Regions from separate parts of the Rhizobium sp. BK377 genome, predicted to be linked through region 1. Evidence: riboswitches for the same ligand, from Rfam matches in the RefSeq annotation. Region 1 holds a riboswitch; each other region holds the start of a gene.

The links. Region 1 has a riboswitch for cobalamin ahead of cobU (bifunctional adenosylcobinamide kinase/adenosylcobinamide-phosphate guanylyltransferase). Riboswitches for the same ligand answer to the same signal wherever they lie in the genome.
Region 2: linked by a shared signal. The riboswitch ahead of bluB (5,6-dimethylbenzimidazole synthase) and the one ahead of cobU (bifunctional adenosylcobinamide kinase/adenosylcobinamide-phosphate guanylyltransferase) in region 1 are both predicted to bind cobalamin.
Region 3: linked by a shared signal. The riboswitch ahead of nrdH (glutaredoxin-like protein NrdH) and the one ahead of cobU (bifunctional adenosylcobinamide kinase/adenosylcobinamide-phosphate guanylyltransferase) in region 1 are both predicted to bind cobalamin.
Region 4: linked by a shared signal. The riboswitch ahead of FHT92_RS10815 (ABC transporter substrate-binding protein) and the one ahead of cobU (bifunctional adenosylcobinamide kinase/adenosylcobinamide-phosphate guanylyltransferase) in region 1 are both predicted to bind cobalamin.

Annotation. Positions count from the first base shown of each region.
Region 1 covers NZ_JACIAC010000002.1:543,277-551,176, reverse strand. The annotation lists gene FHT92_RS11480 (adenylate/guanylate cyclase domain-containing protein) at 1-203, shown strand, start outside; gene FHT92_RS11475 (chloride channel protein) at 189-1,979, opposite strand; cobalamin riboswitch at 2,187-2,583, shown strand; gene cobU (bifunctional adenosylcobinamide kinase/adenosylcobinamide-phosphate guanylyltransferase) at 2,934-3,443, shown strand; gene cobW (cobalamin biosynthesis protein CobW) at 3,448-4,494, shown strand; gene cobN (cobaltochelatase subunit CobN) at 4,504-7,900, shown strand, end outside.
Region 2 covers NZ_JACIAC010000008.1:86,935-94,834, forward strand. The annotation lists gene FHT92_RS25770 (methyl-accepting chemotaxis protein) at 1-1,673, opposite strand, end outside; gene FHT92_RS29700 (hypothetical protein) at 1,698-1,820, opposite strand; cobalamin riboswitch at 1,948-2,138, shown strand; gene bluB (5,6-dimethylbenzimidazole synthase) at 2,180-2,866, shown strand; gene FHT92_RS25785 (DUF2865 domain-containing protein) at 2,871-3,941, opposite strand; gene FHT92_RS25790 (ribonuclease H) at 4,138-4,668, shown strand; gene FHT92_RS25795 (NADP-dependent malic enzyme) at 4,703-7,015, opposite strand; gene FHT92_RS25800 (UDP-2,3-diacylglucosamine diphosphatase) at 7,309-7,900, shown strand, end outside.
Region 3 covers NZ_JACIAC010000006.1:24,001-31,900, reverse strand. The annotation lists gene FHT92_RS21960 (adenylate/guanylate cyclase domain-containing protein) at 1-1,126, opposite strand, end outside; gene nrdF (class 1b ribonucleoside-diphosphate reductase subunit beta) at 1,221-2,195, opposite strand; gene nrdE (class 1b ribonucleoside-diphosphate reductase subunit alpha) at 2,375-4,543, opposite strand; gene nrdI (class Ib ribonucleoside-diphosphate reductase assembly flavoprotein NrdI) at 4,522-4,923, opposite strand; gene nrdH (glutaredoxin-like protein NrdH) at 4,937-5,158, opposite strand; cobalamin riboswitch at 5,420-5,647, opposite strand; gene FHT92_RS21935 (heavy metal translocating P-type ATPase) at 5,957-7,900, opposite strand, start outside.
Region 4 covers NZ_JACIAC010000002.1:423,801-431,700, reverse strand. The annotation lists gene FHT92_RS10835 (SDR family oxidoreductase) at 1-653, shown strand, start outside; gene FHT92_RS10830 (hypothetical protein) at 768-983, shown strand; gene FHT92_RS10825 (ABC transporter ATP-binding protein) at 1,084-1,848, opposite strand; gene FHT92_RS10820 (iron ABC transporter permease) at 1,845-2,885, opposite strand; gene FHT92_RS10815 (ABC transporter substrate-binding protein) at 2,882-3,898, opposite strand; cobalamin riboswitch at 4,072-4,322, opposite strand; gene FHT92_RS10810 (metallochaperone AztD) at 4,379-5,611, opposite strand; gene FHT92_RS10805 (NAD(P)-dependent alcohol dehydrogenase) at 5,907-6,965, shown strand; gene FHT92_RS10800 (LysR family transcriptional regulator) at 6,953-7,870, opposite strand.

The DNA.
Region 1 (7,900 bases):
CGCGGATCGAGAAGCTCTGCGGCGAACTCGGCCAGCCGCTTCTGATGTCGGAAAGCTTCGCGGCTGCCTGCGGTGTCGCCTGCGAACGTCTGGGATCGTTCGAGTTGCGCGGCGTTTCGAGGAAGGCCGACGTGTTCAAGCTCGCGGATCCGATTGTAGCATCCGCTCGAAAATCGGTGGCAAAAGCCTCAGATCTCGCCTGACACCTCGCGGCGCCGGCGGTCGAGTTCTTCGCTGTAGCGGCGCAGCGTGTGGCTTTCGCTGAGCTGGCCGACCACCTTGCGCTCGATGAGGTTGTTGACGACGGCGAGCGCTTCGCTTTCCGTCTTGTCGAAGATTGCGGCCGCCTGTTTGGCGTTCATCTGCGGCTGCAGGAAATCGTTCTTATAGCGGATGAAATCGCCGAGATTCTGGGCTTCGTCCTGCGCGCTGGTGGGGTTGGCGTAGATTTCCGGCACGAGCACGAGGCCGGCATATTTGTCACCCTCATCGACGAGGATGACGCGCTGCGTCGAGCCGATGGGGAAAGCCTCCTTGAACGCGTCCAGCGTTATCCCGAGTTTTGCCGTCTTCACGTCTGAACGCATTAGCTTGTCGACGGTGAGATTGCGGATCCAGCCGACATCATGGGCGCTGCGGATGCTTTCGCCGCGCAAGTGAAAGCGCCATGTGGCGAAGGAGTAGCCGAAGGTCGTGCGCACCACGAGCGAGGAGGTGATGACGGCGGCGAGCACCAGAGCGGTGATCGGAAAGTCGCCGGTGATCTCCAGCGCCAGGAAGGTCATTGTCAGCGGCCCGCCGATGACGGCGACGGCGAGCGAACTCATGCCGACCACGGCATAGATTACGGGCGTCAGCGTCGCATCGGCGAAATAGGGGGCGGAATAGGCAAAGAGCTTGCCGAGCAGCGCGCCCATGAAAAGCGAGGCGAAGAACAGGCCACCCCTGAAGCCGGAGCCGATGGAGACGGCGGATGCCACCGATTTCAGAAGGAAGAGGCCGATCAAAGCAGGAATCGTGATCTCGTGGGAGAGGTTCAGATGCAGCGCGCCGTGGCCGGCGGCCAGCACCTGCGGCGAGACCAGCGCCAGCAGGCCGACGACGATGCCGCCGAGCGCCGGGCGGAAGGGCAGTGCGATGGAGCTCTTGCGCGCCAGTTCCTCGACGAAGGAGACGCCTTGCATGATGAGGATGCCGACGCCGGCGCAGAAGGCGCCGAGCGCGATGGCCGGCACGTAGTCCGCCGGCTGGACAGCGCCGAAACTGCCGACATCGATAATGAAATCGCTGCCGGCAAGAAGGCGCGCAACAAGGGTTGCGACAAGCGCCGAGACGACGACAGGCGTTAGCGAGATGATGGTGTAGGTGCCGATGATCAGCTCGAAGGCGTAGAAGGCCCCGGTCAGCGGCGCGTTGAAGGCGGCAGCAATCGCACCGGCCGCGCCGCAGCCGACGAGGACGCGCATGTCAGCGCGGCGCAGCTGCAGTTTCAGGCCGAATTTGGAGGCGATGCCGGCCGCAAGCTGCGTATAACCGGCTTCCAGGCCGACGGATGCGCCGAAGCCGTTGGAAACGAGGTTCTGGATGGCGACGAGGATGCTGTCCGTCAGCGAGAGGCGGCCGCCGTGCAGGGCATTGGCCTCGATCGGGTCGACCATCGGCTTCTTGCGCCATTTGGCGAGAATGAAGAGCAAGAGGCCGAGCAGCATGCCGCCGGCAACCGGGGCGGTCATCAGTAGAAACTTGCTGTCGATCTGCGAGGCGCTGAGCCTCGTCGTGCCGTCTATGCCGAAGATCAGGCTGTGCATCTCTTCCGAGACATAGCTCATGGCAGTGACTGCAAGCCCCGATACGATGCCGACAAGCGCGCCGGCAAAGACCATGCCCACCTCGCTGTGGCGAATGAGCGCGCGCAGGCGTCCCGGATCGAAGGCTGTGCCAAGAGGGCCGAGGCGGCGAATATCCATTCGGGAGAGCATCATGGGGAAAGTAGGCGGCAGGAGTGGGGGTCAAGGGCGGAGCCGGCATCCGCATGGGCGGCAATTGCGGCAAAATACCGACGGAGGCGTAAAGTTTTTGTGACGTAAGCCTTTGATTAAAGACGACAATGTGGGTCGTGTAAGTCGAGATGAACATGAGCGGGACGTTGCGCGGCAATTGACATGGGGGTTGCACGCGCTTAACCATGGATCCACATAATGGATGGTTCCGGATCGGCCTCACGCCTTCCGGATGAAAAGGGAATGTGACGGGGCGGACCCAAGCAGGGCGCCTTCATCACAGCCGACCCCGCGACTGTAGAGCAGTCAGGGTCTTCCGTCCGGTATTTCGACTGCTGCGCTGACGGTCTTGCATTCTGCAAGCGGGCAAGGGGGAAGAAGTGCCGGAAAAGCCACTGGAAATGCATCGTGATCAGCCGGGGCAGGACGCCTCTCTTTCTACGAATCGTCCGTCCTTTCACGAGATGCAGCCGGGAAGGCGAGGCAGATCCGCTGGCACGATCAGGGGCGACCGGAAACGGTCTGCCCCTGTCGCGGCTGAGAACTGCGAGCCAGGAGACCTGCCATCTGTGCCGGGCATAATGCCCAATTGGGCGTTTTGCCCGCTGCCAGCACGGAGGTTGTCTTGGCTGAAGGATGTTATTCAGCGCTGCCTCCGGTGGTGCGTATAAGAGATCGTCGGCCCGGAGCTCGAAATGATGGAGCCCGGGTGCCTGTCATTGGACGTCAGCCGGCGCGTGTTTTCCTCTCCTCCCTCATTCCTGTGCTTGTCACAGGAATCCAGCGTGGCCAAGTCCTTGGACACACTAGACTCATTTCACATTGGCATGGATTCATTCACGGCGCAGACGCGCCGTGGCTGGATTCCTGTGACAAGCACAGGAATGAGGGAAGTAGAGGAGGCCGTGCCCATTCTCAACGGGCGGTGTCGTCATGACTGCCACCTTCATCCTCGGCGGCGCCCGTTCCGGCAAATCCCGCTTCGCCGAAAATCTCATCACCGCAAGCGGTCTCGAGCGCCACTACATCGCCACCGGCCGCGCCTGGGACGACGAGATGCAGGCGCGCATCGACCAGCACAGGGCCGATCGCGGCCCCTCCTGGACGACGCATGAGGAACCGCTCGATCTCACCGAGCGCCTGACCGCCATCGACGCGGAGGGCAGGGCCATCCTCGTCGATTGTCTGACGCTGTGGCTCACCAATCTGATGATGGAGGGGCGCGATATCACCGCCCAGTCTGCCGCCCTTGCTGGCTTTCTGCCTCATGCTAAGGCGCGGCTCGTCATCGTTTCCAATGAAGTCGGCCTCGGCATTGTGCCCGAGAACCGCATGGCGCGGGAATTTCGCGACCATGCAGGCCGGCTGCACCAGATGATCGCGGCTTCGGCCGCGGATGTTTATTTTATCGCAGCGGGTCTGCCGCTGAAAATGAAGGGTTAGTTCCATGCAGCAGAAAATCCCCGCAACCGTCATCACCGGCTTTCTCGGCGCCGGCAAGACGACGATGATCCGCAACCTGCTCACCAATGCCGGCGGCAAGAAGATCGCGCTGATCATCAACGAGTTCGGCGATCTCGGCGTCGATGGCGACGTGCTGAAGGGCTGCGGTGCGGAAAACTGCACCGAGGACGATATTATCGAGCTCACCAATGGCTGCATCTGCTGCACCGTTGCCGACGATTTCATTCCGACCATGACCAAGCTTCTGGAGCGCGATCAGCGCCCCGACCATATCGTCATCGAAACCTCGGGCCTTGCCCTGCCGCAGCCGCTCGTCGCCGCCTTCAACTGGCCGGATATCCGCAGCGAAGTCACCGTCGATGGCGTCATCACCGTGGTCGATAGTGCGGCCGTTGCTGCCGGTCGTTTTGCCGATGACCACGATGCCGTCGATGCGCGCCGTGTCGAGGATGAATCGCTCGATCATGAAAGCCCGATCGAGGAACTTTTCGAGGATCAGCTGACCTGCGCCGACCTGATCGTGCTCAACAAGACCGATTTGATCGACGCGGACGGGCTCGGCCGCGTGAAGAGCGAAGTCGCCTCGCGCATTGCCCGCAAGCCTGTCATGATCGAAGCGAAGAACGGCGAGGTGCCGGCAAGCGTGCTGCTCGGCCTCGGCATCGGCACGGAAGGTGATGTGGTCAACCGCAAATCTCATCATGAGCTGGAACATGAGGATGGCGAGCCGCATGATCACGACGAATTCGACAGCTTCGTGGTTGAGCTTGGCGCTGTCTCGGATACTGCAGGTTTCGTCGAGAAGCTGAAGGGCATCATCGCCGAGCATGACGTGCTGCGCCTCAAGGGCTTCATAGACGTCTCCGGTAAGCCGATGCGCCTGCAGCTGCAGGCCGTGGGTGCCCGTATCGACCAGTATTTCGACCGCGCCTGGGCGCAGGGCGAAGCGCGCAGCACGCGCCTCGTCGTCATCGGCCTGCACGAGATGGATCAGGACGCTGTGCGCAAGGCGATCGTGGCGCTGGTCTAAGGGGTTTCGATGCATCTGCTTCTGGCTCAACAGGGAACGATCAGCGACGGGGATGAGGCCATCGACCTCGGCCAGTCGCCGGGCGATATCCTGTTCCTCTCGGCTGCCGATACTGAGCTTGCGGCGATCGCCGAGGCTCATGCCGGCGGGGCGAGCGGGCATAGCTTGCGGCTTGCGAGCCTGATGAGCCTGAAGCATCCGATGTCGGTCGATAGCTATGTCGATCGGACGGCGCGGCATGCGAAGCTGATCATCGTGCGGGCGCTCGGGGGCGCGAGCTACTTTCACTACGCGCTGGAGGCATTGCATGCGGTCGCCGCCCGGAACGGGGCGCTGATTGCAGTGCTGCCGGGGGATGCGCGGCCGGATGCGGGGTTGACGCCGTTTTCCAATGTGGCGCTCGAGGATCTGAATGCGCTGTGGGCATATCTGATCGAGGGCGGTGACGCCAATGCGCGGGGCTTTCTGGCCTATGCTTCGGCGATGCTCTCGGGTTCGGAGAAACCGGCGCCGGCTGCGCCGTTGATGAAGGCGGGGATCTGGTGGCCGGGGCGGGGGCTTGTTGGGGTGGAGGAGTGGCGGAAGCTTGCTGGTTCGTTCTTCTCCCCAGCGGGGAGAAGATGCCCGATAGGGCAGATGAGGGGGGCGAGCGACGCAAGGAGTGAGCAGTGGGAGCGCGACGTTGATGTTTGCGGGGTGGCCCCCTCATCCGACCCTCCGGGCCACCAGCCGGGGTCGAGCCACGGGTCTCGACCCGTCCTCCGGACCCCCGCTGGGGAGAAGGGACAGGCAGCACCTGTTGTCGCCATCGCCTTCTACCGCGCCCTCGTCCAGAGCGGTGAAACCCGCCCCGTCGAGGCCCTGATCGAAACCCTGCAGGCACAGGGCCTTCGCCCGTTGCCGATCTTTGCCTACAGCCTCAAGGACCCCGTTTCCCAGGGCATCCTCGAAGCTATCTTCGCCGATCTCAAACCTGACGTTGTCATCAACACGACGGGCTTTGCCGTCTCCGCACCCGGCGCCGATCGCGAGCCAACGGTGTTGGAAGCCAACGATGCCATCGTGCTGCAGGCGATCTTTTCCGCCTCGTCGCGGGAGGCCTGGGCCGGTTCGTGGCAGGGACTGTCGGCGCGCGATCTCGGTATGAATGTCGCCCTGCCGGAGGTGGATGGCAGGGTGCTGTCTCGCGCCGTCTCCTTCAAATCAGCCGCGCGCTACGATGCGGCTGTCGAAGCCAATATCGTTTCCAGTGAGCCGGATGCCGGGCGCATGAAATATGTGGCTGCGCTTGCGGCCAACTGGGCGAGGCTGCGGCAGACGCCGGCGGAGAGCCGACGGGTTGCGCTCGTCATGGCGAACTATCCGAACCGCGACGGACGGCTCGGCAATGGTGTCGGCCTGGATACGCCGGGCGGCACCATCGAGGTGATGCGGGCGATGGAGAGGGCCGGTTATCCGGTCGCCGATATTCCTTGTGATGGTGATGCGCTGATAGGGCATCTGATGGCGGGGCCGACCAATACCGGCTTTGACGGCAAGGTCGTGCGCGAGACGCTTTCCCTGAGTCGATACAATGATTTCCTGGAATCTCTTCCCGCTCAGATTCAGGATGAAGTCAACGCGCGCTGGGGGGCGCCGGAGAGTGATCCCTATGTCCGCGATGGCGCTTTCGCCCTGCCTTTTGCGCGGTTCGGCGACTTGCTGATCGGCATCCAGCCGGCGCGCGGCTACAATATCGATCCGAAGGAGAGCTATCACTCGCCCGATCTCGTGCCGCCGCACGGCTATTTCGCCTTCTACGCTTTCCTTCGCGAAGAGTTCGGTGCGGATGCCGTGATCCACATGGGCAAGCACGGCAATCTGGAATGGCTGCCGGGCAAGGCGCTGGCGCTGTCGGAGGCCTGCTATCCGGAAGCGATCCTCGGGCCGCTGCCGCATCTCTATCCCTTCATCGTCAACGATCCCGGCGAGGGCACGCAGGCCAAGCGCCGCACGGCGGCTGTTATCATCGACCATCTGACACCACCGCTGACGCGGGCCGAGAGCTATGGACCGCTCAAGGATCTGGAGGCGCTGGTCGATGAATATTACGAGGCGTCGGGTGGCGATCCCAGGCGTATCCGGCTGCTGTCGCGGCAGATCCTCGAGCTTGTTGCCGATATCGGGCTGGATCGCGATGCGGGGATTTCCAAGGGCGAGGCGGAAGGCGAGGCGCTGAAGAAGCTCGATGCCTATCTTTGCGATCTCAAGGAAATGCAGATCCGCGACGGGTTGCATGTGTTTGGGGTGTCGCCGGAAGGGCGATTGCTGACGGATCTCACCGTGGCGCTGGCGCGGGTGCCTCGTGGGCTGGGTGAGGGTGGTGATGCGAGCCTGCAGCGGGCGATTGCAGGAGATGTGTTGAAAAAAACCTCCCCAACCGTTTCCGAGGTCGAGCCACGGGTCTCGACCCGTCCTTCGGACCCCCACAAGGGGGAGGGACTAGCTGGGTGCACCGTTTCAATTTCGCATACGGCTGCTGAGGTTGCCGCAAGCGCGGCGGCAAGTCCCTCGCCCTTGTGGGGAGGGGTTGGGGAGGGGGCTTCTTTCGACCCCCTCGATTGCGATATGGCCGCTCCCTGGACAGGCTCGCGCCCGCCAATCCTGGCCGATGTCCTCGACGCCCCCTGGCGCACCAACGGCGACACCGTCGAGCGCGTCGAACTGCTCGCCGCCAAGCTCGTCTCCGGCGAACTCGCTTGTCCACCCCTCTGGTCCCTGACCAAAGCCGTGCTCGACGAGATCGAAGCCCGCCTCAAGCCCTCCATCCTCGCCTGCGGCCCGGCCGAAATCACCAGTCTGCTGCGTGGCCTCGACGGCCGATTCGTCCCGCCCGGCCCATCCGGCGCACCGACGCGCGGGCGGCCGGATGTCCTGCCAACGGGGCGGAATTTCTACTCCGTCGATAGCCGTGCGGTGCCCACACCTGCAGCCTACGAACTCGGCAAGAAATCCGCGGAATTGCTGATCCGCCGCTATGTGCAGGATCACGGCGAGTGGCCCGTTTCCTTCGGCCTGACGGCCTGGGGTACCTCTAACATGCGCACCGGCGGCGACGATATCGCTCAGGCATTGGCGCTGATCGGCGTCAAGCCGGTCTGGGACATGGCCTCGCGGCGCGTCACCGGCTACGAGATCGTCCCGCCCGCTATGCTGCGGCGGCCGCGCGTCGACGTGACGCTGCGTATTTCCGGCTTCTTCCGTGATGCCTTTCCCGAACAGATCGCGCTCTTCGACAAGGCGATCCGAGCCGTTGGCGCGCTGGATGAGGATGCCGTCGACAACCCGATCGCCGAGCGTATGCGCGGGGAGGCGGCGCGGCTGACTGCTGCCGGGCTCGATGAGAAGGCCGCGGCAAAGCGGGCCG
Region 2 (7,900 bases), on a different contig from region 1:
TTCGTTTCCTCGACCATTGCCGCATTCTGTTGCGTGGCCTGGTCCATCTGGTTGATCGCACCATTGATTTCCTGCAGGCCCGTCGCCTGTTCGCGGTAGGACTGAACGATGGAAGCGATGCTGTCGCTGATGCGGTTGATCTGCTCCTCGATTTTCAGGAGAGCATCCCCGGTCTCGTTCACCAGCCCGACGCCTGCTGCAACTTCCTGGCCAGACACGGTGATCAGGTTCTTGATTTCCTTTGCCGCGTTTGCCGAGCGCTGTGCGAGCTCACGCACTTCCTGCGCGACGACCGCAAAACCCTTGCCGGCTTCGCCGGCGCGCGCCGCCTCGACGCCGGCATTCAGCGCCAGCAGATTGGTCTGGAACGCGATCTCGTCGATGACGCCGATAATGCGGCCGATCTGGCTCGACGAGGTCTGAATCCGGTCCATGGCTCCGATGGCATCACGTACCACGGTCGCCGAGACATGAGCGCTCCGCTTCGTTTCCTCGACCTGTTTTCCGGCAGTTTCGGCCCGCTGCGACGACGTTCTGACCGTCGTCGTTACCTCATCCAGAGCGGCGGCGGTCTGTTCCAGCGCTGCTGCCTGTTGCTCGGTCCGCTTGGCGAGCTGATCCGCTGAAGAGGCCAGTTCGCTCGATCCGCTTTCAACAGCCACGGAGGCGGTCTTGATCTCCGTCAGCGCGGCAGCGACTGCCTGGACCATATTGTTGAAATCCTGCCGCAGTTTATCGAATTCGGGGCCGAGATCGGCGAGATTTATCGAGAAATCGCCCGCGGCGAGCTTTTCCAGCGCATTGGCAAGAGCGGTCATGACAAGTCGCTGCGTTTTGCTGGCTTCTTCCGTCAACAATGCGTTGCGAGCCCGTTCGGAATCAAGCGAAGCACTCTGCTCGGCAGCGGCTTGCTCTCTTTCGACCTTTGCAATCGCCTCGTTACGGAAAACTTCCAATGCGCGGGCCAGAAAGCCGATTTCATCGCCGTTTTCCCGATAGGTGACGGGAGAGGCGAGATCGCCTTTCTGCAAGGCGCTGATTCGCTCGCTGAGAATCCTGATCGGCCGGCCAACGAGACTGCGCATGGCGAGAAGAAATGCGACAATGGCAATAGCGGTGATCAGGGACTGCGTCAGCACCGAAATGAAGACCTTCTGCCTGACTTCGGACGCGATCTTCTCGACGGACCAGTTCGTGACGACGTAGCCGGTGGCCTTGCCCGACTTATCGAGTGGTAGCGGTGCTGTGATCGTCACGACGCCGGCGGATATTTCGCTGTCGTCAATCGTCGTTTTTTCCGGCTTCGCGCTCAGGCGCTTTGCAAGATCTGCCGATGCAGGCAGACCATTGACGCCGTCGCGTGTCCACCTATCGACGGCGGTGAGTTCCGCATTGAATGCTGAGAATTGAACAAGGTCGAGCGAGGGATCGTCGCGGTAGAGAGAATAGGCATCTCGAACGGCATTCGCCTTGCCCCACTTCACGCCGCCTGCGGCCAGAGATGCAAACTGCTCCGCGTCCTTGGACCAGTTGGCCTTGGCGCCATCGATCAATGCTCGGGTTTCATATAACCAGGTGTACGTCGCAAAGGCTGATATGCCGCAGAGATTGACGGCAACGATAATCGCCGCCAGCTTCGCTGTCAGAGGCATCGTCTTCAAAAATTGGAACATCCCGCGGGGGCCTCGAAATGCGGCTCAGTCGGACACGTTCTCGACCGGCGTATCAATACGGGCATCGACGCTGGCGGCCGCATCATGAACGCTCATGCCCATGTCCTCACTGCAACCCAGAACGCGCAGATGCAGTGTGTATTTCATGTGTGAATAAATTATAAAGTAGAATGGGATACCGGTGCCCACCGCTGAATTGAACCCCATACGGGCGCTTCGGGAGCCGGTATCTCGAATAGGCGTCGCGTGCCGCTTGCCGCCACGCCGTTTCCACGCCATAGATCGCCGGTCAGGTGCCCGCCGTTACAAGCGGGAGAATCGGGAATCCGGTGCAAAGCCGGAACGTGCCCAACGCTGTAAGGCCGACGCTTGCCGCTCATCACGCCACTGGCCGCGAGGCCGGGAAGGCTGCGGTCAGGCGAAAGACGCCAAGTCAGAAGACCGGCCTGACGAGATAGACCCAACCCGCGCGGACGGCGGGCGGTTGCGTTGTTGGGGATTTGACGATGCGACCCATTGATGATGCCGTTTGCACGGCATCCAGCTTTTCTGCGGCCGAACGCGAGGCCGTTTATCACGCGATCATGACGCGGCGCGATGTGCGCAGCCAGTTCCTGCCCGATTCCTTGCCGGACGACCTCGTCATGCGATTGCTGACAGCGGCCCATCACGCGCCTTCGGTCGGTTTCATGCAGCCGTGGAATTTCATTCTGGTGAAGAGTGGCGAGGTGAGGGCGCGTGTGCGCGACGCCTTCGCCAAGGCCAATGAGGAAGCCGCGCAAATGTTTACGCGCGAGCGGCAGGAAAAATACCGGTCGCTGAAACTCGAAGGGATCGTCGAAGCGCCGCTTGGCATCTGCGTGACCTGCGACCCCTCGCGCAGCGGCAGCGTGGTGCTGGGCCGCACGCATAATCCGCGCATGGACAGCTATTCCACCGTCTGCGCCGTCCAAAACCTGTGGCTCGCGGCACGGGCCGAAGGCGTCGGCATCGGCTGGGTCAGCATATTTCGCGAAGGCGATCTGAAGGAGATCCTTGGCATTCCCGACCATATCGAGGTGGTTGCCTGGCTCTGCGCGGGGTTCGTCGACCGGCTCTATGACGAGCCGGAACTGGCGGTCAAAGGCTGGCGGCATCGGATGCCGCTGGACGAACTCATCTTCCATGACGGCTGGGGCCAGATAAAGACCTGAGCCATTATTGCTGCTGCGGCTGAGGGCCTGATGTTGCCGGATTGGCGAGATCGATCTTGCCCTGATCACCCGCCAGGAATTGCGGGCCGACCTGGCGCACCTTGTTGCCGGCCGGATCATAGGGACGATCCGGCACCTGCGCCTGCGGGGCACTTGCGGCTTTCGGGGCTTCGGTGCGGATCGTGGTGATCGAACCCTTCGGCTCGGGCACCGGCGCAGAGGCCGTCTGGCTCTTGCGCATTTCCTCGTAATAGGCGCTGAGATTGCAGGAGCAGGCGGATTTTTCGCCGGGCGCGCGGGTCTTGTAGGCGAAGGCGTTCTTCATTGCGCCATAGGGGGCGCCCGTCGCCGTCGAAATCATGTTTGCGGCTTCGGTGCTGGAAATGTCGCGATAAAAGAGTTCCGTCTCCACGCCAGGGCACATCTTGGCACAGGTTGCGGCATCGCGGCCGAAATCAACCGAGGTGGCATTGTTGCTGATCGGGAAGAATCCGCCGTCGCAGGTGCGCACACAGATCGTGCTGACCGGCGAGAGCATTTCTGCCCGCGGCAGGCCGTAGCGTTCACCGCCGCCGAGCGGGATGAACGTGTCGCCACGCATAGCTTGCTCATCGATCGAAGGAGCCGGCGCATAGGCGTCACCCTGCACAGGTTCACTGAAGCTGTCGCTGTTGCAGCCATTGTCTTCGAGCGCGGCCATCAGCTCCTCGCGGGCCGGATCGGCACCACCCTGGCGCAACGCGTTGCGGCGATCCTGCAGGTAGCGGACATTGTCTACCATCTTCGCTTCGGACTGCGCGAGCTCCTCGCAGAATCCGGCGTTCTCGCCGCCGACGACGATCACGCTGCCCGACGTGCAACCATAGCGGCGCAGATCGCCGCGCACCTTGCGCAGTTCGAGATTCTGCTCGGCAAGCGCGCCTGCGTACTGGCGCATCTCCGCTCCATTGCTGCCGATCGATTGCGGCAGGTCGGCAAGGCGGCCACGCAGATCCTCGCAGATCGCATTGGTCTGCGCCTCCGCCGGGACCGCGAAAGCCAGAAAAAGGAGGAGAGACAGGTTTCGGCGCTTCACGACGTCGTCCCGGAATGAGAAAAGTATCTGTCGGTCGATTGCGGCTTCATCCACCGCGCTTTGTCCTAACCTATTTCCCTTAATAAGCTCAGAGTAATTCCTAGCGCATTTTTGCGATCTTATCTAGCAAGACAGATGTTCCGCCTCCGCCTCACCCGCAATCGCGCGGGAGATCGTTGATAGCTAAATAGATGATATGACAAAAATTTCAGACCGCACCCACTTCTCCGGAAGGACACCGGATATCCCGGAAACCCGCGGCCTTCACGTTTTCGTGGATGGCTGTTTCGAGCCGCGATCCGGGCAGGGCGGGTGGGCCTTCGTCGCCTACCGCGACGGTGTGGAAATCGCGTCCGGCTTCGGCAGCCTGGAGGACACCGCCAATAATGCGATGGAACTGACTGCCGTGATCGAGGCTGCAATCTGGATCAGCCGCACGGCACCGGGCGTAGCAGCAGTCATCTGGTCCGATTCCGTCTACGCCGTCGAAGGCTGCAACCGCTGGCGACCTATCTGGAAGAACAATGGCTGGAGGAAGAGCAACCCGAACGGCAAGGCCAGAAACCGGGCGATATCAGATGCGGAACTCTGGAAAGCCGTTGATGGCGAGCTGTCCAAGAATCCCCTGATATATATTGCCTGGTGCAAGGGCCATTCCGGCATCGAAGGCAACGAACGGGCGGATGAGCTGTCGGATCAGAGACGCCGAGCAATACGGCGCCGCTGATATTCCAGAGCCAACGGTCTCGTTTCGCAGACGGTTACGCCGGCTGCGATGCCTCGACGACAGCAAGCGCTGCCATGTTGACGACGCCGCGCGAGGTCACGGACGGCGCCAGGATATGGGCGGGCATCGCGGTGCCGAGCAGGATCGGGCCGACATGCAGGCCGTCGGTCATCGACTTGACGACGCCGAGCGTGATATTGGCGGCATCGAGGTTCGGGAAGACCAGCAGGTTGGCTTCGTCATGCAGCGTGGTGTGTGGCATGACACGGCGGCGCAGCTCATCGGAGATCGCGCTTTCGCCGTGCATTTCGCCGTCGACTTCGAGATCGGGAGCCGCTTCGCGCACCAGCTGCAGCGCATTGCGCATCTTGGTGGCGCTTTCGGATTCGCGCGAGCCGAAGTTCGAATGCGAGACGAGGGCCGCGCGCGGGGTGATGCCGAAACGCTTGATTTCCTCAGCTGCCAGAACCGTCGCCTCGGCGATTTCCTCAGCCGTTGGGTTGAAGGTGACGTAAGTGTCGGTGAAGAAGGTCGCGCCGCGTTGCGAGATCAACAGGCTGAGTGCCGAGAAATCGCGCACGTTCGGGCGCTTGCCGATGATCTGGCGCACATCGCGCAAGTGCTTCTCGTAACGGCCTTCAAGACCGCAGATCAGTGCGTCGGCCTCGCCGCGCTTGAGTGCCAGCGCACCGATGACGGTCGCGTTGGTGCGCACGATGGTGCGGGCCGCTTCCGGAATGACGCCGCGGCGGCCGACGAGCTGCAGATAGAGATCGACATATTCGCGAAAGCGCGGATCGTCTTCGGGGTTGATGACATCGAAATCCTGTAACGGGCGGATGCGCAGGCCGTAGCGCTTCAGGCGCGTTTCGATGACCTGCGGACGGCCGATGATGATCGGCTCGGCAATGCCTTCTTCGAGCAGCACCTGGGCGGCACGCAGCACGCGCTCGTCTTCGCCTTCGGAGAAGATCACGCGCTTGCGCTCGGCCACCTTTGCGGCCGTGAAGATCGGCTTCATGACGAAGCCCGAGCGGAAAACGAAGCGGTTCAACTGGTCGAGATAGGCATCGAAATCGGTAATCGGCCGGCGCGCGACACCGCTTTCGGCAGCGGCCCTGGCGACAGCCGGTGCGATGCGCAGGATGAGGCGCGGATCGAAGGGCGAGGGAATGAGATAGTCGGGGCCGAAGACCGGGGTTTCGCCGGAATAGGCGCGGGCGGCAACGTCGGACGGCTCCTCACGGGCAAGGGCCGCGATGGCACGCACGGCCGCCATCTTCATTTCCTCGTTGATCGTCTCGGCGCCACAGTCCAGCGCACCCCTGAAAATATAGGGGAAGCAGAGGACGTTGTTGACCTGGTTCGGGAAGTCGGAACGACCGGTGCAGATCATCGCATCCGGGCGGGCGGCGCGAGCCAAATCCGGCATGATCTCGGGCGTGGGGTTGGCGAGAGCCATGATCAGCGGCTTCTCAGCCATCTGCGCCAGCAATTCCGGTTTCAGCACACCGGCGGCTGAAAGACCGAGGAAGACGTCGGCGCCGCCGATATTGTCGGCGAGGGTGCGCGTGTCGCTCTTTTGCGCGTAGACGGCCTTCCACTCGTCCATCAGCTCGACGCGGCCTTCATAGACGAGGCCTTCGAGGTCGTGGACCCAGATGTTTTCGCGCTTGGCGCCGAGCGTCACCAGCAGATTGAGACAGGCAAGGGCTGCCGCACCGGCGCCGGAGGCGACGATCTTGACCTCGTCGATCTTCTTGCCGGCGAGTTCGAGACCGTTGAGGATGGCGGCGGCGACGATAATCGCGGTGCCATGCTGGTCATCGTGGAAGACCGGGATCTTCATCTTTTCGCGCAGCTGCTTCTCGACGCGGAAGCATTCCGGCGCCTTTATGTCCTCGAGGTTGATGCCGCCGAAAGTCGGCTCGAGCGAGGCGACGGTGGAAACCATCTGCTCGACATCATCGGCATCCACTTCGATATCGAAGACGTCGATACCGGCGAATTTCTTGAAGAGGACAGCCTTGCCTTCCATGACCGGCTTGGAGGCAAGCGGACCGATATTGCCGAGGCCGAGTACGGCGGTGCCGTTGGAGATCACGGCAACGAGATTGGCGCGCGACGTATAGTCTGCGGCCTGTTCCGGATTGTCACGGATCGCGAGACAGGGGGCGGCAACACCGGGTGAATAGGCAAGCGCCAGATCGCGCTGGTTGCCCAGCGGCTTTGTCGCCTGGATTTCCAGCTTGCCGGGGCGCGGATAGCGGTGGAAGAAAAGCGCCTGTTCGTCGAGGCTTCCGCCTGCCGAATTCTTTTCCGTTTTGGATTTTTCCTGGTGATCCATCGCCGCCTCCAGCGTTGTTCGAAGTCTTTTGGAGACTTCTCCATACATCAATCGACCGGTCGGAACAGTACGGAAATGGCTGCGGCGGAACTTTTTGACCTGCTGGCGACAGCGATCTGACGGAAGGCCTTCCCTGCTCAGATTGCAGCATTCAGACCGGGAAGGCTCTAACCGGTGGATTGAGCGGCTTTGCAGGCCTTTCCTGCGGTTTGTCATCTTCCTGATACACGAGTCTGATTTTGGAAGACCACACGAAGAACGATGGGACACGAGCGGAAAGGCTTGTGATAGACATGATGGAACCTCGGCGCTTCCGCACTCTCTTCATTTCCGATGTGCATCTCGGCTCGAAGGCCGCCAAGGCGGATTTCCTGCTGGATTTCCTGAGATATCACGAAGCCGACACGATCTACCTCGTCGGCGATATCGTCGACGGCTGGCGCCTGAAGCGCAGCTGGTATTGGCCGCAGGTCTGCAACGACGTGGTCCAAAAACTCTTGCGCAAGGCGCGCAAGGGTACGCGGGTGGTCTATATCCCCGGCAATCACGACGAGTTCCTGCGCGCATTCCCAGGCACGCATTTCGGCGGCATCGAAGTCGTCGACCGCATCATCCACGACGGCGCAGACGGTAAGAAATATCTGATCCTACATGGCGACGAATTCGACGTCGTCGTGCGCAACGCCCGGCTGCTCGCCTATCTCGGCGACTGGGCCTATGACACAGCGATCCGCATCAATATCGTTCTCGCTGCCGTGCGCCGCCACCTCGGCATGCCTTACTGGTCGTTTTCGGCCTGGGCCAAGCTGCAGGTCAAACACGCTGTCAATTTCATCGGCGAGTTCCAGCGCGTGGTAGCAGAAGAAGCCCGCAAGAGCGGCGCCG
Region 3 (7,900 bases), on a different contig from region 1:
CAACGAAAGCGCGAGACAAAAGTACCGGCCGCTTGACCTCCTTAGTCAAGGTTTCAAGCCGCGAGGCGACGTTGACTGCCGGGCCGATGACCGTGAAATCCAGCCGTCGACGCGAACCGATGTTGCCGTACATGACGTCACCGACGTGGACGCCGACACCATAGCGCAGCGGATCACGTCCCAAACGCTGATGTTGCTCATTTAGTTTCGCCATCGCCTCCTGCCCTTCACGGATCGCCGTCAAGAGATCCTCGCAGGCCGAAGGCTTCGACAGCGGGAAGATGGCAAGCAATCCATCGCCCATGAATTTCAGGATTTCACCGCCGTGCCGTTCGATCGGATCGGACATGGCATCGAAATAGTCATTGAGCAGCTGGATGACGTCGTCGCGCGGCCAGAGATCGGAGATCGCCGTGAAATCGCGCAGATCGCAGATCATAATCGCCGCGCCGACGGTCGTGCCGCTGCCACGGGTGATGACGCCGGAGAGAATCTGTTCGCTCGCATGCGGCCCGACATAGGTCTGCAGCAGCGTGCGCGCCATGATGTTCTTGAGCCTGATCTCGCTGACGAGAGTGAGAGCCGGCAGCAGATCGCGCAGGAAATCCACGTGTTCGCCGGTAAAACCGCCTGGCCTATTGGTGGAGAAGGTAACGACGTGGCGCTTGTCGAACGTATGATCGATCGGCCAGGCAACATATTCCGTATAGCCGTCGTCTCGCAATTCCTGGTAGAAGGGATAGTCGTCGCCCTCCCATAAATCCTCAAGGTTCTTCCGCACCTCGTTGGTGCCGCTGTGGATCTCGTTGACCGGGCTGTTGAGGAATTGCGGCGTGGTTTCCACCCCGTAGGCAAAGGTGTTGATCTTTGCCTCTTCCATGCCTTCCACCCATAGGATACGGGCGCCGATCCATTGCGGATGGTTGGTGCGGAAATGCAGGCTGGACCGCGTCACCGGCACGCCGACTGCCAGCAGCCGCTTGCACATCTCTACCAGGATATTGTCGATGAAACGCTCGCTGCGGGTCTCGTTGATCAGCCAGTCGAGAATTCGGCGCCTGCGGATTGGCCAGACGCCTTCGGCAGCTTCGCTTGCCGGATCAGTCGCTTCGAAAGAGGGCCTCATAAAAAAACTCCCGCTACGCCACATTCAACGAATACATCGCGCTGAATGTGGGCGATAGCGGGCCGAATGATAAGAGGCTTCGTAAAGTTAAACCTCAGAAATCCCAGTCTTCGTCTTCGGTCGCCACCGCCTTGCCGATGACATAGGAGGAGCCGGAACCCGAGAAGAAGTCGTGGTTCTCGTCGGCATTCGGCGAAAGCGCAGACAGGATCGCCGGATTCACCTTGCAGGCTTCGGCCGGGAACAGCGCCTCATAGCCAAGGTTCATCAGCGCCTTATTGGCATTGTAATGCAGGAACTTCTTGACGTCCTCGGTCAGCCCGACGCCATCGTAGAGCGCTTCAGTATATTTCGCTTCGTTGTCGTAGAGCTCGAGCAGCAGGTCAAAGGCAAAGTCCTTGATCTCCTGGCGGCGCTCTTCGGAGAGCTTTTCAAGTCCGCGCTGGAACTTGTAGCCAATGTAATAGCCATGCACGGCCTCGTCGCGGATGATGAGGCGGATCATGTCGGCCGTGTTGGTCAGCTTTGCGCGGCTCGACCAGTACATCGGCAGATAGAAGCCGGAATAGAAGAGAAAGCTTTCGAGGAAGACGCTGGCAACCTTCTTCTTCAGCGCATCGCCGGAAGCGTAGTGTCCCATGATCAGGGCCGCTTTACGCTGCAGGAACTCGTTCTCCTCGGACCAGCGATAAGCATCGTCGACATCGGGCGTCAGGCAGAGCGTCGAGAAAATCGACGAATAGGAGCGCGCATGCACTGCCTCCATGAAGGAGATGTTGGATAGCACCGCCTCCTCATGCGGCGTGACCACATCTGCCATCAGCTTGACGGAACCGACACCGTTCTGGATCGTGTCGAGCAGCGTCAGCCCTGTGAAGACGCGGATCGTCAGCTGCTGCTCGACCGGTGTCAGCGTTCCCCACGATGGAATGTCGTTAGACAGTGGCACCTTTTCCGGCAGCCAGAAATTGCCGGTCAGCCGGTTCCAGACTTCGAGATCCTTGTCGTCTTCGATACGGTTCCAGTTGATGGCGCGCACGCGGCTGACCGGCTTGATGGATATGTTCATTGGGTGGTCTTTCTTCCACAAATTCTAACGGAATGCGGAGCCCCCTCACCCTGCCCTCTCCCCGCTGAGCAGAGGGGAGCGCCGTGCACCCGGCTTGTCTCTTCTCCCCATCGGGGAGAAGGTGCCGGCAGGCGGATGAGGGGGTTACAAGCTCGAAACTCTCGGCCAGCAGCCCAAAATCAAAGCGTACAAGACACGCAGCCCTGCACCTCGGTGCCGGACAGCGCCATCTGGCGAAGGCGGATGTAGTAGATGGTCTTGATACCCTTCTTCCAGGCATAGATCTGGGCGCGGTTGATGTCGCGCGTCGTTGCCGTATCGCGGAAGAACAGCGTCAGCGACAGGCCCTGGTCGACATGCTGGGTGGCAGCCGCATAGGTGTCGATGATCTTTTCCGCGCCGATCTCGTAGGCGTCCTCATAATAATCGAGGTTGTCGTTGGTCATGAACGGCGCCGGATAGTAGACGCGGCCGATCTTGCCTTCCTTGCGGATCTCGATCTTAGAGACGATCGGATGGATCGAGGAGGTCGAGTGGTTGATGTAGGAGATCGAGCCCGTCGGCGGCACTGCCTGAAGGTTCTGGTTATAGAGGCCCGAAGCCATCACGGCCTTCTTCAGCTCCAGCCAGTCTTCCTGCGTCGGAATATGAATGCCGGCATCGGTAAAGAGCGTCTGAACCTTCTCGGTGGCAGGTTTCCATTCCTGCTCCGTATATTTGTCGAAATACTCGCCAGAGGCATATTTCGAGTTTGCAAAGCCCTTGAAGCTCGTACCGCGCTCGACCGCCAGACGGTTCGAGGCACGCAGCGCGTGGTAGGTCACCGTGTAGAAATAAATATTGGTGAAATCGACGCCCTCTTCAGAACCGTAGTGAATGCGCTCGCGGGCGAGGTATCCATGCAGGTTCATCTGGCCGAGACCGATCGCGTGGCTGTCGTCATTGCCCTTCTCGATCGAGGGCACCGACGAGATATGGCTCATGTCGGAAACGGCGGTCAGTGCACGGATCGCGGTCTCAATCGTCTTGCCGAAATCGGATGAATCCATCGCCATGGCGATGTTCAAAGAACCGAGATTGCAGGAGATATCCTTGCCGAGATGCTTGTAGGAAAGATCGTCGTTGAATTCGCTGGCCTCGCTCACCTGCAGGATTTCCGAGCAGAGGTTGCTCATGCTGATGCGGCCGGCAATCGGATTTGCCCGGTTCACCGTGTCTTCGAACATGATGTAGGGGTAACCACTCTCGAACTGGATCTCGGCGATCACCTGGAAGAATTCGCGTGCCTTAATTTTCTTCTTGGTGATGCGGGCATCCGCCACCATCTCGCGATACTTTTCCGTCACCGATATCTCGGTGAAGGGCACGCCGTAGACCCGCTCCACATCATAAGGCGAGAAGAGATACATATCCTCGTTGTTCTTGGCGAGTTCGAAAGTGATATCAGGCACGACGACGCCGAGCGACAGCGTCTTGATGCGGATCTTCTCGTCGGCATTTTCGCGCTTCGTATCGAGGAAGCGCATGATGTCGGGGTGATGGGCGTTGAGATAGACGGCACCCGCCCCCTGCCGCGCGCCGAGCTGGTTGGCATAGGAGAACGAGTCTTCCAGCAACTTCATCACGGGGATGATGCCGGAAGACTGGTTCTCGATCTGCTTGATCGGCGCACCGGCCTCGCGGATGTTCGTCAAGGAAAGCGCAACGCCACCGCCACGCTTGGACAGCTGCAGCGCCGAATTGATGGAGCGGCCTATCGATTCCATATTGTCTTCGACACGCAGCAGGAAGCAGGAGACGAGTTCGCCACGCTGCTTCTTGCCGGCATTGAGGAAGGTCGGCGTTGCCGGCTGAAAACGGCCGGCAATGATCTCTTCCATCAGATCGCGTGCCAGCTGTTCATTGCCTTCGGCCAGCGCCAGCGCCACCATGCAGATACGGTCTTCGTAGCGCTCCAGGTAGCGCTTTCCGTCGAAGGTCTTCAGCGTATAGCTGGTATAATATTTGAAGGCGCCGAGGAAGGTCGGGAAACGAAACTTCTTGGCATAGGCTTCGTCGAACAGGTCGCGGACGAAATTGAACGAATACTGGTCGAGGACTTCCTGCTCGTAATAGCCTTCGGTGACCAGATAATCGAGCTTCTCCCGGAGATTATGGAAGAACACCGTGTTCTGGTTCACATGCTGCAGGAAATACTGCTTGGCCGCCATGCGGTCCTTGTCGAGCTGGATCTTGCCCTCATCGTCATAGAGGTTCAGCATCGCGTTCAGCGCGTGATAATCGAGCGCTTCCAAGGCCTTCAGCGGCTTGGCGACCGCATCCCGCGTCAGGTTTGTCCCAGTGTCCAAAATCGTCCCATCCCGTCTTTGACATTGGCGACATCCTCGGCAGTCCCCAGGAGCTCGAACCGGTAGAGGTAAGGCACCTGGCACTTCTGCGAGATTACGTCGCCGGCAAGCCCGTAGGTCTCGCCGAAATTGCTGTTGCCCGCAGCAATGACGCCGCGGATGTTGGAGCGGTTTTCCGCATTGTTGAGGAAACGGATCACCTGTTTGGGCACGGCTCCTTTTCCGCCGTCCCCGCAATAAGTGGGCGAGATCAGCACAAAGGGTTCGCGAATGTGGATGTCTTCAGCGCCTACGGGAATGCGCGCCGCGCGCAGTCCCAGCTTCTCGACGAAACGATGGGTATTCTCCGACCGGCTGGAATAATAGACGATCAGGCCCACCGCTCTTCTCCGATCAGGAGAGCGCGCTGATCATATCGGGGCGGAAGCCCGCCCAGTGGTTCTCGCCGGCAACGACGACCGGAACCTGCATGTAGCCCATGCCGCGCACGCGATCGAGCGCGTCGGCATCCTCGGAGATATCGATGATCTGATAGTCGACGCCCAGACGGTCGAGGGCGCGGTAGGTGGCGGTGCACTGAACGCAGGCAGGCTTGCTGTAAACGGTAACGCTCATCATGTTCCTCGTGATGTCAATGGATTCCGGACGCAGAACTAGGATCGGGCGCCTTGCGGCGTCCGGGGCAACGCTTGAGAATGATCTAACAAAGTCGGCGCTTTACACGCCAGGCATTATCCTCTGCGGGATCTGCGCGGGCGGCGGTTTTGATGCTCTCGACATGACTTCAACCCCGAAGTGCTCATGCGGAAGTTCGGGGCAGCGTAACAGGCACGGATAGATCCGCATTCATGCACGCGACCTTCCGGACACCCCGCCCGTGGACAACCAGTTCAAGGCAGGTCTCCTGGCTCGCGGGTCGAAGCACCCTGCCCCCAGCCTTCCCAAAGCCTCATGCCTCAGTGACCTGAAATCGGACAGTTGCTCGCCGCTTACAGTTGCGGGGGCAGCTGCGGACTTGTCGCGCCTTCATGGCGAAACGCACCGTATTCCCGTCTTAGCCCGCGACCCTCACGAATCGAAGGAACCTTGAACACTAGATATAGTACGCGAATCCCAGTTTGCGTCAACGGATGGTTTGCGCGTCGCGTTACGGCATGTTTGAAATCACTGCATTCGTGTGAAGAACGTGGTTAACAGATGATTAAAGAAAGCAGGCTGTGGAGAAGGCCCCAAGGAAGAGAGCCAGCCTTTGGCCGGCTCTGCGATTTTCGATTCCCGAATCACGCCCGAATCGCCGATGGGGTATCGCGCAACAGGCCGACTTTGCATTCGGGCCAGCCTCGGTTTCGGCAGATCCCGGGAACCATGATGCCACGGGCGTGCACCTTCCGCACGCTGCTAAAATGACAAACTTTACGTCTTTATCTGGAGAAGACGAAGCGCGTTCATCGTCACCAATACGGTCGCGCCGGTATCGGCAAGGATCGCCGGCCACAGGCCGGTAATGCCGGCAATAGTAGTGACGAGGAACACCGCCTTCAGCCCGAGAGCAATGGTGATGTTCTGCATGATGTTGCGCATCGTCCGCTTCGAGAGCTCGATCATGCGGGCAACGTCGCCGACACGCCCATGCAGCACGGCCGCATCCGCCGTTTCCAGCGCAACGTCGGTGCCGCCGCCCATGGCGATGCCGACATCGGCGGCGGCAAGTGCCGGTGCATCATTGATGCCGTCACCGACCTTGGCAACGAACAATCCTTCCTTCTTCAGTTCGCCAACAATGCGCTGCTTGTCCTGCGGCAGCAACTCGCCGCGCCAGTCGATGCCGAGGTCACCGGCAACGGCTGCTGCAGTGCGCTTGTTGTCGCCGGTCAGCATGATGGCGCGCACGCCTGCCGCCTTCAGCGTCGCAAGCCCGCTCGTGGCGTCGTCGCGCGGCTCGTCGCGCATGGCGATGAGACCGGCCGCGACACCATTGACGAGCAATACCGAGACGCTCTTGCCCGCACCATTAAGTGCCGCGACCCGCTCGTCCTGTTCGACATTCAGCGCCCCGCGCTCGCGCGCGGCCGGCGGTGACAGGAGATCGAGCGTCTCGCCGCCAACCTTGCCGGTCATGCCCTTGCCGGGCAGCGCTTCCACTTCGAAGGCCGGCGGCACGGGCACGGCATCGGCCTTGGCACGGTTGAGGATCGCCAGCGCCAGCGGATGGCTGGAGCCCTGTTCGAGAACGGCAGCACGCGAAAGCACCTCTGCCTCCGAGCGCCCATAGGCGATGATATCCGTGACCTGCGGCTTGCCTTCGGTCAGCGTGCCTGTCTTGTCGAAGGCAACGGCCGTCACCTTGCCAAGCGATTCAAGGACTGCCCCACCCTTCATCAGCAGACCGCGGCGCGCACCCGCCGAGAGCGAGGCAGCTATTGCTGCCGGCGTCGAAATGACCAGCGCGCAGGGGCAGCCGATCAAAAGGATCGCGAGTCCCTTGTAGATCCATTCGCCCCATGCTCCGCCCCCCAACAGCGGCGGCAGAACGGCGACCAGGGCCGCCACGACGACGACACCAGGCGTATAGTAGCGGGAGAAACGGTCGATGAAGCGTTCCGTAGGTGCCTTCGATTCCTGAGCCTCCTCTACAAGCTTGACGACGCGGGCGATCGTATTGTCCTCGGCAGCGGCCGTGACACGGACGCGCAATGCAGCGTCGCCATTCACCGTGCCGGCGAACACCGTTTCGCCTGTGCCCTTGCGCACCGGCGTGCTTTCGCCCGTCACCGGCGCCTCGTCGATTGCGCTTTCTCCGAACAGAATGGTGCCGTCGGCGGAAATCCGGTCTCCCGGCCGCACAAGAATAACGGAACCGACCGCAAGCGTCTCGGCCGGCACTTCCTTTACTTCGCCATCCGCCTCGAGTAGTGCGTTCTTCGGCACCAGCGTCGTCAGCGACTGGATGCTGGCGCGCGCCTTGCCGGCGGCAACCCCTTCCAGCAATTCGCCAACGAGGAACAGGAACACGACCGTCGCTGCCTCTTCACCGGCATTGATGATGACCGCGCCAACAGCGGCAATCGTCATCAGCATTTCGATGGAAAACGGCGTGCCGGAAAGTGCGGCCACGACCGCGCGGCGTGCGATCGGTACCAGCCCCACCAGCATGGCGATGATGAAAGCATACGGAGCAATCGAAGGCACCAGGTGGCCCACGACATAGGCAACGACGAGTGCAAGTCCCGAAAGGATCGTCAATCGGCCCTTCTTGCTCAGCCACCAGGGACCGGTCATCGGCCCATGATCATGGCCGTGCAACCCCTCGACCTCCTCGGTGCCATGCGAATGCCCATGATCGGCGTGATCATGACC
Region 4 (7,900 bases), 120 kb from region 1:
CCGAGAGCGCAAGACGCCTTGCGGCCGATGGATACAGGGTCGCGATCCTGTCCTCCTCCGGCAAGGGCGAGGCGCTCGCCAAGGAACTCGGCGGCGTCGGCGTCACCGGTTCCAACCAGTCGAACGACGATCTGAAGCGGCTCACCGATGCGGCGATGGCGGCCTGGGGGCGCATCGACGTTCTCGTCAACAGCGCCGGCCATGGGCCGCGCGCACCGCTGAACGAGATCACCGACGAGCAGTGGCGCACCGGCATGGACGTCTATCTGATGAACGTCATCCGCCCGGTGCGGCTGGTGACGCCGATCATGCAGGCCCAGAAGAAGGGTGCGATCGTCAATATTTCGACGGCCTGGGTGTTCGAGCCGTCGACGATGTTTCCGACCTCAGCGGTCTTCCGCGCCGGCCTTGCCGCCTATACCAAACTCTTTGCCGATACCTACGCAGCCGAGAACATCCGCATGAACAATGTGCTGCCCGGCTGGATCGACAGCCTGCCGGCGACGGAGGAACGGCGTGAGGCGGTGCCGATGAAACGCTATGGCACGAGTGCGGAAGTGGCCGCGACGATTGCGTTTCTTGTGTCTGACGGGGCGGGGTATATTACCGGCCAGAGCCTGAAGGTGGATGGCGGGTTGATGCGGTCGGTTTGAGGGCGGACGGCTGATCGTCGAGGGCGGGGGCAGCTTGAACTATTCGGCTCTGCGCTTATTGTCAGGCGGCGGACATTGCGTCCATGCCCGCGACGATCGAGAAAGCCCGAAGCCATGCAGAAGTTCACTGTGTCCATCACGCGAGAGATCGAGGCCGATACCGCCGAGGAGGCCGCGCTTCTCCTGTATCAGGAACTCGCCAAGGAGGCGGCGCCGCTTCGCTATCTGGTCGCGGACGAGACGAAGAGGACGAGAACTGTGACACTGGATCGCGCACAGGCGGACGAATTCGCCGCTGTCGATCACACCGCCGATCCTGGGAACTGGTAGGCGTGATGGCAGGGGCATCGCTGTAAGACGGCTGTCACAACGAACGGACAAGGCGACCGGGCGACCGATATGCGCTAGCGCATCACCCCGTTGTCGCGGATCAACTCACCCGGTACTGGATATGTGTGCGGCCATGCACGGCCGATCTTTCGATATGGGCGCGCACGCCGAAGACGCGGGCGATCAGATCTTCGGTTAGCACCTCCTCAGGTGTGCCTGCGGCCACGACCTCGCCCTTCTGCAGCACGGCCAGGTGATCGCAGAACATCGCCGCCAGATTGAGATCGTGGAGCGCGATGATCGAGGTGAGGCCGAGTTTGGCGACCAGCGCCAGGATATCGAGCTGATGCTGGATATCGAGGTGGTTGGTCGGCTCGTCGAGCAGCAATTCGCTCGGGCTCTGGGCCAGCGCCCTAGCGATATGCACGCGCTGGCGCTCGCCGCCCGACAGCGTCTGCCAGAGCTGGCCGGCCCGCTCGGCCATGTCAACGCGGGCAAGTGCTTCCGTAACGGCGGCATCGTCGTCGGAGCCCCAGGAGGAGAGGAGGCCGCGATGCGGCGTGCGGCCGAGGCGCACGACGTCGCGCACGGTGATCTGCGTATCCGTCGTCGACTGTTGCTCGACGAAGGCGATGCGGCGGGCAAGGGCGGCGCGCGAAAGGCCGGAGACATCGTCGTCGCCGAGGCGGATGATGCCGGATCTGACCTGCCGCAGCCGGCAGATCAGGCGAAGCAGGCTGGATTTACCGGAGCCGTTCGGCCCGAGCAGGCCGAGCACCTTGCCCTTCTCGACGGATATGCTGACGCCATTGACGATGACGGTATTGCCGGCGGCATAGGTGACGTTGTCGACGGTGATGCTCATGCGCTTCTCCGCACGCGATAGAGGATGATGGCGAAGGCCGGTGCGCCGAAGAGCGCGGTGACGACGCCGATCGGCAGGATCTGCTGCGGAATGATGATGCGCGAGATGATATCGGCGCCGACCATGAAGAGCGCGCCGCCAAGCGCGGTCGCCGGCAGCAGACGGCCATGCGCCGGCCCGACGAGGAAGCGGGCGGCATGGGGAATGACGAGGCCGACGAAGCCGATGGAGCCGACCATGCTGACCACGCTGGCGGTCATCGCCGCCGTGACGCCGAGCAGGGTGAATTGCACGCGGCGCACGGGGACGCCGAGCGCGGCTGCGGCGTCCGTGCCGAAGGCGAAGGCATCGAGGGCGCGTACATGCGCCACGCAGAGGATGAAGCCGATCATGGCAACCGGCACGGAGAGATAGACATCCGGCCAGCGCACGCCGCTGAGCGACCCCAAGAGCCAGAAGAGCACGCCGCGGGCCTGTTCGGCATTGGCCGAGGTGGTGACGATATAGGAGGTCAGCGCATTGAAAAGCTGCGAGCCCGCCACGCCGCAGAGAATGATGCGCTCGCTGGTGCCGCCGGCACCGGCGGCCAGCACGCCAACCAGCAGGAAGGCGGCGACCGCGCCGATGAAGGCGCCGCCCGACAGGCCGAGTATGCCATAACCGAGGCCTAATATCATCACGCAGACGGCCCCCGTCGACGCGCCGGCCGAAATGCCGAGCACATAGGGTTCGGCAAGCGGATTGCGCAGCAGCGCCTGCAGCACCGTGCCGCAGAGCGCCAGCGACGCACCGGCGCTCGCCGCCACCAGCGCGCGGCTGAGGCGGTAATCCCAGACGATGCCCTGATGAATGCGGCTGAGCTCGAATGCCGTGCTGAAAAGGCGGTTGGAAACCGCCTTCGCCGTGGTGGCGAGCGGGATCGATATCTCGCCGATCGAAACGGCGAGACTGATCATGATACCGAGCAGGAGGAAGGCGGCAATGGCGAGAGTTGCCAGCGCCCACCATCGTCTCTGTGGCGAGGCAGCCTGGCTCACTGCGTCAGACCGAAGGACTTGATGCCCTTTGCCAGCACTTCGATGCCGTCGATCGTGCGGATCGTCGGGTTCATCGACTGGGCGTCCATCATGACGAAGCGCCCGTTCCTGACGGCATCGAGCTCTTTCGTGACCGGATCGTTTTCCAGGAAATCGACCTTCACCTTCGGGTCGTCGGCGGCATAGCGGCGGCGGTCCATGGTGGCGATGACGATGACGGCGGGATTGGCCTGCGCAATCGTTTCCCAGCCGACGAGGGGCCATTCCTCTTCCGTGCTGACGACGTTCTTGGCGCCGAGCGTCTTCAGGATATAGGCCGGCGCGCTGTTCTTGCCGGCGATGAAGGCATCGCCCTTGACCTCCTTGCTGGAGAACCAGAAGACGACCGGCAGGTTCTTGGCCGCAGCGCCTGAAACGGAGGCAACGGCCGCGGCCTCGCGCTTCTTCAAGTCGGCGATCAGTGCGTCTCCACGGTCCTTCACGTCGAAGATCTCGGAGAGTTCGGCGATCTCCTGATAGATCAGGTCCATGGTGAACAGCTCCTTGCGCACGCCGTCGCCGCCATCGGCGTTGATCTTGGCGACGCAATCGGCAGGCGCGATATAGGTGTTGATGCCGAGATCGGCGAACTGCTCGGGCTTGCCGACGGAGCCTTGTGCGCCGACATGCCATTCGAATTCGGCAGCCACAAGATCGGGCTCTGCGCCGACGACGGATTCGAAGCTCGGATCGTTATCGGCTAGCCGTCTGATCCTGCTGTTGACATCGGCATATTGCGGAAGGACCGGGCCGACCCAGACGGCGGTGCCGGCGATCTTGTCGGCAAGGCCGAGCGAGAAGAGCACTTCGGTCATGCCCTGGCCGATCGAGACGATCCTGGCCGGCGCCTTTTCGAAGGTGACCTGTCGGCCGCAATTGGCGAGGGTGAGGGGATACCGAGTGGCGGCAAGTGCGGGCGCAGCAAATCCGGCCAGCGCGAGCGCGAGGGAAAAGCTCTTCAGAAGCTGTCGCATGGAAACTCTCGATCAAAGGAAAAGGGCTGGCGGATGCCGGCGCGAATGCGCGAACGAAGCCGGCGAGCGAGAAGCTAGCGGCGGATCTTCCAATCGAGACGGATGGATGGCGGCAGGTGGAGAGGGGTGGCGTCAATCATGTCTGCTCCTTGTCCGGGCATCCCCGCCCGGCTTGATTGGATCGTGTCGACGGCAGGTCTCCTGGCTCGCGAATATGTGCCGGTCATCTGCCTTCCCGCGAAATCGCAGTGGCACGGCCCGTAGGCCGAGGGCATGATCGCTGTCGCGATCGACCCCGAGATCGACAATCCGCTTACAGTTGCGGGGGCAGCCACGGTCTCGGTCCCTCTTGGGTCGTCCTCACCGTGTTCCCTATTATTCCCCTCGGAGTTCTCTTCGGGGAACCGTCGTCCCGGTCTATGACGCCGCGATGGGCGACGTCAAGCGCCGGAATGCGAAGTGTGTCGGGTCCGAGGCCGCTTAGTGGCTCGCGCCCGAGCCGCCGGCGGCGACAAGCCCGAAGGGCTGACCCTCGACGGGGATCGCGCGCGTTTGCTTCAGCGTTTTGCTACTGACAAGGCGGATCAGGCTGCGGCGAGGATCGGTAATGGCGATATCATCGCCGGCCGCGGCCAGCCGAGGACGCGGATCGCGCCAATGGCCGTCCTTGCTGTAGGGTTCCGTGACGGTTTCCGATTTGACGATCTCGCCCTTTACCGTATCGAGCAGATGCAGCCTGCCATCTTCGGTGAGGATATAGGCATTCTGGAACTTTGCCGGATCGAGCATAAAATCGACGCGCCGCGTTGGAAGGTCGATGATGCGATAAGGTGCATCCGTATTATCAGGATCGATCAGGACCACCTTATCCTCCCCGTAATTGCCGAGGAAAAACTGCATGGAGCGGCCGCCGAGCAAGGTGGAAACCTTGCCTTGCGTCAGCGATGCGCCGTAGGCGAGCATCTCGAGTTTGGGTCCTTCCGCGCCGCCGGGACGGGCGATGAGTACGCCTTCCTCGCAACCGAAGGCGACGAGGCGGGCAGAGGTCGCCTCGCCATGCAGGCCGGTGCAGGGCGCGACATCGCCGATCTGCCGGCCACCACGATCGAGCACCCGCAGGCCAAGGCGCGGCGGCAACTCGCCCTCCTTGACCGGGGCCTGCATGTTCGGCACTGAGACCAGCAGATGATTGCCCATCGGCACCGCGACGCCGTGATGGGCGGCGATGGTATTAAAAGGTTTCGGCTCCGGCTTTGCCTGCAGCAGGCTGCCTTCCTTCAAGAGATCGAAGCGGTCGGTGCGATCATAGAAGATCGCCACGTCATCGCCATGTGTGACCACATGGCCCGGCTTCTCACCCTTTATGGTCGCATCGACCAGCTTCGGCGGCGTCACCTCGATATCGCGATGCTCTCCATGATCGGAAAGGGCAATGCCGGTCTCGATGGCGTGAACGACATTCTCTTCGCCCTGGACAGCAAAGACCGTGCGCCCCGTCTCGCTCAGCGACAGGGCGGCATAACCCTTGAGATCGAAGCGGCCGATCTGTCTGCCGCTCGCAAGATCGATGGCGCGCACGACCGGCAGGCTGTGATCAGCCACGAAAAGCCGCCAGCTCTCCTGCTGTTCCTCTTCAGCGCGGGACGACGATGGCAGGACGGCGGATGTGAGCGCGGTGGCGACTGCAGAGATGGCGAAAAGGCCCCGATACATGAAATCTCTCCTTAATGTAATAACATTACATAGTCGTTGTTATAAAGTTACATTTGCCTTGTCCAGCCCCGGCTGTCGGATTTTTGAGAAATTGGGGCGCCAGCCTTGTTTGATGTCTGGCTGGCTGCTCATGGCGACGGGATAGCGATGCAGGACTCAGAAGCGATTACTGAGCCCAGTTCACAAGCCTATCCCGCCGGCCTCGTCTAATTCGGATAATCCCCTGACGCTATATCCCCCTTTGCGCAGCTTTCGCTGCCATCAGCTTTCAGCAGCCTTTCGAGGGGATAAGCCATTGAGAACATCAGGATTTGCCGCAACCGACGCGAATACGCCGTTGCAACCATTCTCCTTCGATCGCCGGGAACTACGTCCCGAAGATGTTGCGATCGATATCCTCTATTGCGGCGTCTGCCACACGGACCTCCACATGGCCCGCAACGACTGGGGATTTTCCAACTATCCCCTCGTGCCGGGTCATGAGATCGTCGGGCGCGTGTCTGCCGTCGGCAGCAATATTTCGCGCTTCAAGGTGGGTGACAACGTTGCCGTCGGTACGATCGTCGACAGCTGCAGGGAATGCGCCCAGTGCCGGCGTAATGAAGAGCAGATGTGCTACAAGCGCGCCACTGTTACCTATAACGGCCAGGACCGGGTAACCGGCGAGACCACCTATGGCGGCTATTCCGATCATATCGTCGTGCGTGAGGAATTCGTGCTGCGGGTGCCCGACGGGCTCGATCTGTCGCGCGTCGGACCACTGCTCTGCGCCGGCATCACCACATATTCGCCGCTGCGCACCTGGAATGTCGGCCCCGGCAGCCGGGTGGGTGTGATCGGACTTGGCGGCCTTGGACATCTGGCTGTGAAATTCGCCTCCGCACTCGGGGCGCATGTGACGGTGCTGACGCGCTCGGAAGGCAAGGTCGGCACGGCGTACGCGCTCGGCGCCGACAAGGTGCTGCTATCGACCGATGTCGCCGAGATCGAGGCTGCCGCATTCGCCTTTGACGTGATCATCGATACGGTGCCTTACGAGCACGACCTCAGCCCCTATCTCAACCTGCTCGATGCTGACGGCACGCTCGTCATCGCGGGCTCGCTGGTCGATACGCCGAAGTTCAATAACCTGCTGATCCTCCGCGGCCGCCGGCGCATTGCCGGCACGCCGAGCGGCGGCATCAGGCAGACGCAGGAAATGCTGGATTTCTGCGGCCGCAAGAACATTCTGCCGGAATGCGAGATGATCGCCATGGGCGATATTGCCAAGGCGTTCGAGCGGCTGGAGCGCGGCGACGTGCGCTACCGTTTCGTCATTGACATGGCGATGATGCCGGCGGCTCAGGCGGCTTGAGTGGCCGGTCTTTTCGGGATGGCGCGCAGTGCCTCGATGAACACCGAAAGGGCCGGCGGCATCTGTCGCCGGCTCGGATAATAGAGGGAATAGCCGGAGAAGGGCTTGCAGTATTCCTCCAGCACGCGGACCAGCCGGCCGCTTGCGATGTGCTGCTCGGCGAAATCCTCGAAGACATAGACGAGGCCGGAGCCTGAAAGGGCGGCCTCGATCATCATGTCGGAATCATTGACCATGAAGCTGCCTGACACCTTCACCTCGATATCGCGGCCATCCTCCTCGAACTCCCAGGCATAAGGCCCCGCCAGCGAAGCCATATAGTAGGTGATACAGTCGTGGTCGGCGAGATCGCGCGGGGTTTTCGGTGCGGGATGGCGGGCGAAATAATCGGGCGAGCCGACGACGGCCGCGCGGATATCCGGCCCGATGCGGAGCCCGATCATGTCCCTGTCGACGCGCTCGCCGAAGCGGATGCCGGCATCGAAGCGAGACGCGACGATATCCTCGAAACGGTCGCCGACGATGAGTTCCACGCGGATATCCGGGTAGGTGCGGTGGAACTGCGGCAGGATTGGCATGACGAGCGCGGCGGCGGCATGTTTGCCTGCTGTGATGCGCACTGTGCCGGAGGGTTTCTCCCTGAAATGGCCGAGCTCCTGCAGGCCGCGGCTGATTTCGGCGAAGGCGGGCTGGAGGGTGAGAAGCAGGCGTTCGCCGGCCTCCGTGGTGGCGACACTGCGGGTGGTGCGGGCGAGGAGGCGCATGCCGAGCCGTTCCTCCAGCTGCCGCATCATGTGGCTGAGGCCTGAGGAGGACATGCCAAGTCGGGCAGCGGCTTTGGTGAAGCTGCGCTCTTCGGCGACGATGACGAAGGCGGCGAGATCATCGAAATCGTGGCGTTTCATCTCTGATCTGCTTTCAGGAATGGATAAGGA